DNA from 3 places in the Pseudoalteromonas sp. Z9A4 genome. Region 2 is predicted to be linked to each of the others. Evidence: predicted binding sites of a transcription regulator. Region 2 holds the regulator's gene; each other region holds the start of a gene.

Region 1 (2,276 bases), on a different contig from region 2:
TTTTTTCAGTCGCATCAACTAAGCGATCCGCTTCAATCATGGGTTACTCACAACATTGATTTTAAAGATTCTCTAATAAGAACCTCAGTAGACATATCGGGTTTGCTTATCGATTTTACTGCTTTTTGAGCTTGTGGCAATTTATAACCTAATGCAAGCAGTGCCGATACGGCATCATCGGCTGCGTTATTAGCTATTGTCGCATCGCTCATTGGCTCTATTACTGCGCTGTCGCTAAATGGCGTAAATAAATCATTACCCCAATCTTTTAATCTGTCTTTCATTTCGAGTACTAAACGCTCGGCTGTTTTTTTACCTACACCCGGTAATTTAACTAGCGACGTTGAGTCTTCGTTATTTACACAGCTTACAAATTGCTTTGCCGACATGCCCGATAAAATAGCTAAGCCAAGTTTTGGCCCAACGCCATTTGCTTTTAATAGCTCTCTAAACAAGGCGCGTTCAACTTTATTATTAAAACCAAATAATAATTGAGCATCTTCACGCACTACAAAGTGGGTGTAAACAATCGCGTTTTCACCAATTTTTGGTAAATCGTAAAAACAGGTCATTGGCATTTGTACTTCGTAACCGACACCACTTACTTCGAGTAATATTTCTGGTGGCTGTTTTTCGACTAAAATACCATTTAAGCGGCCTATCATAGTTATTTCCTTAAACGTCCTCTAACGATTTTGCTTGCGCTACCCGCTAGTTTAATTAAATTTTGTTCTGAGTGAGCGTGGCAAATCGCAATAGCGAGTGCATCAGCTGCATCGGCCTGTGGCGTACCTGGTAGTTTTAAAATATTTTTTACCATGTGTTGCACTTGAGTTTTATCAGCGCCACCGTTACCTACTACTGCTTGCTTAATTTGCCTAGCTGAATATTCAAATACGGGCAAGTCGGCCATTGCAGCACCTACAATAGCAGCGCCTCTAGCTTGGCCAAGCTTTAAAGCAGAATCGGGGTTATGCGCCATAAATACTTTTTCAATGGCAAAGGTTTCTGGCGAAAACTGCTCAATAAGCTGTGTAATGCCTTGATAGATCATTTTAAGCCTAACCGGAAAAGGATGATCGGCTAACTTAATACAACCACTGCCTAAGTATGTAAATTTAGAACCTTGGTGGGCAACAACGCCATATCCGGTCAAACGTGAACCAGGATCGATCCCTAAAATAATGGCCAAACAGCACTCCATTGTTATTATTTTTAAATTACGCTAATAATGCCAGAGCACTGTATAAATTACCAGTACAAAGAAAAACAAAAATGCCCACGTGTTAGGTGGGCATTTGAAGGAGCATGTTAGTTTAAGCTTACCCTAGTGCACGCACTAATCCTTGGGTATTTTGTTTAAGTGTTCGGGCAATCATTAAATAGCCTAAACCAGCCACAAATACACCGCCAGCTACCGGACCAATAATCCATATATGCGGATGTAACTTACCTGCTAAATCAAACATTTGTTGCTGCACAATTAAAAGCGCTATATCACTAAAAAATGCAGCAACTAAGCCAGCTAAACCGCCGAGTAATAAAAACTCGTACAAGGTCGCGTTTTTAATTAATCGGCTTTTAGCGCCAAGTGTTCGCAGTATTACAATTTCTTGCATACGCTCACCTAAACTAGCTTGCACTTGCGATATAAGTACAAGCGCGCCACACAGCACAACAATTGCAAGTACAAAGCCAATGGCGAGTGATACTTGCGAAATAGTTGTTTGTATTTGCTTAACAAAGTTATCAATATCAATCGCTGTAATAGTAGGGTAAGTACGCAATAACTGGCTAAAGTCACGCTTTTGATCTGGGTTTATACGTACCGACGAAATATACGTCGCCGGAAAATCTGCAAGTACATCTGGGCTTAAAATAATAAAAAAGTTAGGTTTAAGCGTGGCCCAATTAACTTTGCGCACACTGGTAATTTTAGCGTCGAATGACTGCGGACCAATTAAAAATGTAAGCGTATCGCCTATCTCAACATCTAAACGCTCAAGCATCGACTCCTCTACTGAGGCTTCAGCCATCGCATTTTCACCAAACCACGTGCCTTGTGTTACTTCATTCTGGTCAGGCACATCTTTAAGCCATGTAAGGTTTAGCTCACGGCCAATACCTGCACGTGCTTCTTCATCTTTTTTCTCGTTGTCTTGCAGCGATACAGAACGTGCTACCAACTCGCCGTTTACCGCATTTACGCGCCCACGAATAGTGGGATAAAACTCTGATACTTGAATATCTTTTTGAGCTAAATATTCATTAATTGG
Region 2 (2,276 bases):
ATTTACGGTGATGAATAAGTGCCCAAAACATAATTGCGAACACTATCACCCCAATCACACAACATATTATAAATATGGTCATGTGCAGCTGATATACATTATTGCTTATATCGGTTACGCCTTTGCGCATATTGTATTGGCTGTTAGCCAAAACTGGGTGCGAAAAAACACATAATATAAGCCACAAGGTAGAGGTCAGTTTACCCATGTGACGGCTCCTTTGATGCTATTGCGAATGCAAAGCGAAGAGGCATACGGCTTAAACGCCAATTCGTTATTTTTATTTTTTTAGTCAATCTCATTTAATATTGATTGGTTTTGCTGCGCCAACAACGGGTTTGTGTATATTGTGTGTTCTCAAAACTAAAAAGCTGTGAGTTATTATTAGCTCAGCACATTAATAATTAGCTAAAAAATGAACAACAAGCAAGTTTTAGTATAAAAAACAATCAGGTGATATTGAGTAATTAATAAAAAATCAATAACCAACTAGGTAACAGTAAGTTCAAAAGATGAGCAAAACAAAGGGGTTTAACGCATTCGAAGGGGGAAAATATAAGTGCAAAAAAGTTTACAGCTTAAATTGTCAGTGAGCTATTTATGCCCTATTTTTAGTGCGAATTTAAAACAAAAATGCGTACTAATTAGTACGCATTTATAAAACTGCTTGTTTAAAAGCTATTTTTAAAGTCACATCCAATCAGCGTTTCTTATAACGCCAACGGCTAAGCCTTCAATATTAAAAGACTCATTCTCAAGATCTACTTCAATAGATTCAAAATCGTCGTTTTCAGCATGAAGTAATACTTTACGACCCGCTTTCTCAAGACGTTTTACAGTTACGTCTTCGTCTAGGCGGGCAACAACAACTTGCCCGTTTTCAGCGGTTTGAGTACGATGTACAGCAAGTAAATCACCATCCATAATACCAATATCTTTCATGCTCATACCGTTAACGCGTAGTAAAAAATCTGCAGCCGGTTTAAACATTAATGGATCGATTTTGCAGTGACTTTCAACGTGCTCTTGCGCCAAAATAGGTGAACCAGCAGCAACACGCCCTATAAGCGGTAAACCTAATTGTTCTGGCTCTTCTTCTTCAATTAACTGAATACCACGGCTTGCACCTGGTTTCATTTTAATTGCGCCTTTTTTAGCAAGTGCTTTTAAATGTTCTTCAGCAGCATTGGCACTTTTAAAACCTAATGTTTGCGCTATTTCAGCACGTGTAGGAGGCATACCAGTGTCTTTAATAAAAACTTTAATTAGTTCGAGTATTTGAGCTTGGCGGTTCGTTAATGGTCGCATACAACTGGTTTTCCATACAGTACATTTAACTGTGAGTATATACAGTTAAATAAAAATCGCAAATTTAAATTAAGCCTTAAAATAGCCAAAGTAATTTCACTTGTGTACATTTTAGGGATATAACTAAAGCTAGGTTTATAAATGATTAAAAAAGCAAAGGAGTCATTATGAGTATTTGGTACCAGCCCATCACTTTAGAGCTGTGCAAGCAGTTAGAACAAGGCATTGATGGCCAAGGAACATTAATGAAAACCATGGGAATAGAAGTCACTGAAATTGGTGATGATTACTTAGTAGCCACTATGCCGGCAATTCCTGAGCATCATAACCCAATGGGAATGGTTCACGGCGGTGCTAACGTTGTACTTGCCGAAACAGTTGCCAGCTATGCAGCTAACTTTGTTGTCGATTTTACAAAATTTTACTGCGTGGGGCAGGAAATTAGCGCAAGTCATTTAAAAGCATCTCGCAACGGCACTTTAACAGCAACGGCAAGAGCGTTTCATATTGGCAAACGTAGTTCAGTGTGGGAAATAAAAATTACAAATAGCCGCAATGAGCTGTGCTGCGTATCAAAAATGACCGCAGCAGTCGTAGAGCGAAGGTAGTTACTTTTCGATTGGGTAAATTGTAATTTCCATACCCGCACCAATCGCAGATATACGTAGTAATGTATCTGCATCTAAGGCTTGATTAAAGCACTTAGGGGAAGTGCCTGATTCAAAACCAATATCAAACGTTCTACGTGAACAGCTTAACCATTGCTTTAGCGCGTTACGCGAACACGATTCAATAAGCTCACATATATGGTTTATTGCTTTGTCAGGCGTGTTTACTACACCTGTTGCTTCAATACGCGCTAATTGACGGTATTCGTCTTTGTCATAATGTAAAATCGTCGCGACTTTTTTCAAGTCTGCCACTAGCAAACTAATATCTTGCTTTGATTCAAGCTCAAGATCTACATT
Region 3 (2,276 bases), on a different contig from region 2:
ATTGCTCGCTTAAGCACCAGAGGTATGGCATTAATAATCCACTCTCTGACTTTAAATAAGCTTAAAAACAAAAATATACAACCCGACATAAATACAGCCCCTAGCGCGGCTTGCCAGGTATAACCCATTCCGAGTACAACACCATAAGTAAAAAAGGCATTTAGTCCCATACCAGGCGCTAATGCTAATGGATAATTAGCCCACAAACCCATTATAAAACAACCTATCGCAGCTGCTATACATGTCGCTACAAATGCAGCCCCTTGATCCATCCCTGCCTCAGCAAGCATAGCCGGGTTTACAAATACAATGTATACCATAGTTATAAAGGTAGTTAGACCAGCAACGCATTCGCGTTTAACTGTTGAATTATTTTCGCTCAGTTTAAATAAGGCTTCGAACATAATAAACTTATGATAGTAAAAAGTGGCGGAATTTTAGCACAAAAATTAACTTTTACAGGACATTCCACCTTGCTTTGTACTAAACTATTAAAGCAGTTAAAATAATAAATGAACCCATATGCTTAAAACAACACCTTGTGAGCAAGACTTAGAGCAACAGCTAGATAATATTTTAGGTTTTGTTACTCAATCCGAAAATACCTCTGTGCCCGTTGATAATAAAAAAGATGAGCAAAGTATTTTAAATAAAGCCCTATATTATTTAAAAAATAATCAAGCTCCATTGGCTGCAAAATGGATGCGCCTTGCTGCAATGGCCGGAAACCATAGAGCACAGTTTTACTTAGGTTTATTTTTTGTGAAAGGTGAAGGCGTGCCACAAAGTGTATTTCATGCTGTAGCTTGGTTAAGCTTAGCAAGTAGCCAAGGGTACGCACCTGCCACAGCAGCGGTTACAGATATACGCAAACATATCGAAACTAAGCGATTTAAAGATGCTCAATGTTATGCAGCAAGTTTGTACGAACAAATCCACCAACTCCAGTTTTCTCATATGATCCCTCGCACGAGTGAAAACACATAAGCTAACTATGACAGAAGTACTGTATACAGTATTAAAAAATACTGTATATGATTACAAAGGTAATCCCATACAGTATAAAAACTCAAAATGAAGAAATTACTCAAAAATTTATTTTAAAAATACCCTCTCAAAAACAACCCTATAACGAGCTGATTAATAACGAATTATAAATTAAAAAATAAAAACAATGATCAAAAACTGAATAGCTGTACAAATAAATAGCATAAAAGGCTTGCACGAAAGCACTGTATAAACTACTGTATATGGATACTGTATAAAAACCCAGTGAGTGAAATTATGTTACAGCCTATTACCGTAAGAACAGTTAAAAGTTACCAACAAGATGAGCAAAGCGATTGCGTGAATTTGATTCAAATTGAAGATGAAATTTCAGCGACCTTTGAGCTTTTAAAAGTATTACACCAATACAATAGCTCTAATGCATGGACATTATTAATTGCTCCAGATCATGTACCGAGCAAAGCTTTACTTGACTCATGCTCTATTGATACAAGTAAATTACTTGTTATTAGACAGAAGCACCTAGTAAATTTAGAGTATGTATTAAACTCTGCATTACATAACGGAAACTTTGCAGCGGTAATTACTTGGACCGATATAGTTAATAACCAACTACTGACTAATTTATCGTTCGATTTAAGTAAAACGAATACAAAACTATACTGTTTTACTAAAAAGTCTCAAACAACAGAGATATCACTCGCCCAATAAGCTTGTTAAACTAATGTTTTAGACTTTGTATTATTATTATGACCTCACTCGATACCACATTATGTTTTTGCAGCAGTGGGCACAATTATGCCGATTGCTGCGAGCCGCTTCATTTATCTGTTAAGCAAGCTAACTCTCCTGAACAACTTATGCGCTCACGATTCAGTGCTTATGTTATTAAAAATGCAGAATATGTTTATCAAACCTACGCAAAGGAAAAACAAGCTGAAAATCCGGTTAAAGAAATCAATGATTTTGCTAACAGCTGTCGATTTATAAATCTTGATGTAATTGGGTCAAGCCATGATGACGATACTGGCAATGTAGAATTTAAAGCCCAATATTTTTATCAAAACTTATTTTGTGAACTTCACGAAAAATCGCAGTTTATTAAAGAAAATACTCAATGGCGTTATTTAGATGGCATTATATATCCTGTTGAAGATATTAAAGTGGGCAGAAATGATGACTGCCCATGCGGTAGCAATAAAAAGTACAAAAAATGTCATAGCGTGTAATAATTTTATTTGATTATTTATCACCTACAAGGTGTTTTT

Evidence for each region. Region 2 encodes LexA, which represses DNA repair genes until DNA is damaged. Its sites were predicted from a motif close to TACTGTATNNNNATACAGTA; they were not measured.
Region 1: the regulator LexA is predicted to act here: its motif matches at 1,241-1,260, upstream of ruvC (crossover junction endodeoxyribonuclease RuvC).
Region 3: the regulator LexA is predicted to act here: its motif matches at 1,243-1,262, upstream of GQR54_RS16625 (SulA-like leucine-rich domain-containing protein).

Annotation. Positions count from the first base shown of each region.
Region 1 covers NZ_WTLA01000037.1:12,452-14,727, forward strand. Annotated here, with positions in the region: gene ruvB (Holliday junction branch migration DNA helicase RuvB) at 1-40, opposite strand, end outside; gene ruvA (Holliday junction branch migration protein RuvA) at 48-665, opposite strand; gene ruvC (crossover junction endodeoxyribonuclease RuvC) at 668-1,192, opposite strand; gene GQR54_RS18105 (FtsX-like permease family protein) at 1,323-2,276, opposite strand, start outside.
Region 2 covers NZ_WTLA01000042.1:13,695-15,970, reverse strand. Annotated here, with positions in the region: gene coxB (cytochrome c oxidase subunit II) at 1-208, opposite strand, end outside; gene lexA (transcriptional repressor LexA) at 691-1,308, opposite strand; gene GQR54_RS18785 (PaaI family thioesterase) at 1,476-1,916, shown strand; gene GQR54_RS18780 (hypothetical protein) at 1,917-2,276, opposite strand, start outside.
Region 3 covers NZ_WTLA01000028.1:40,892-43,167, reverse strand. Annotated here, with positions in the region: gene GQR54_RS16635 (NCS2 family permease) at 1-404, opposite strand, end outside; gene GQR54_RS16630 (SEL1-like repeat protein) at 523-987, shown strand; gene GQR54_RS16625 (SulA-like leucine-rich domain-containing protein) at 1,285-1,719, shown strand; gene GQR54_RS16620 (YchJ family protein) at 1,758-2,237, shown strand.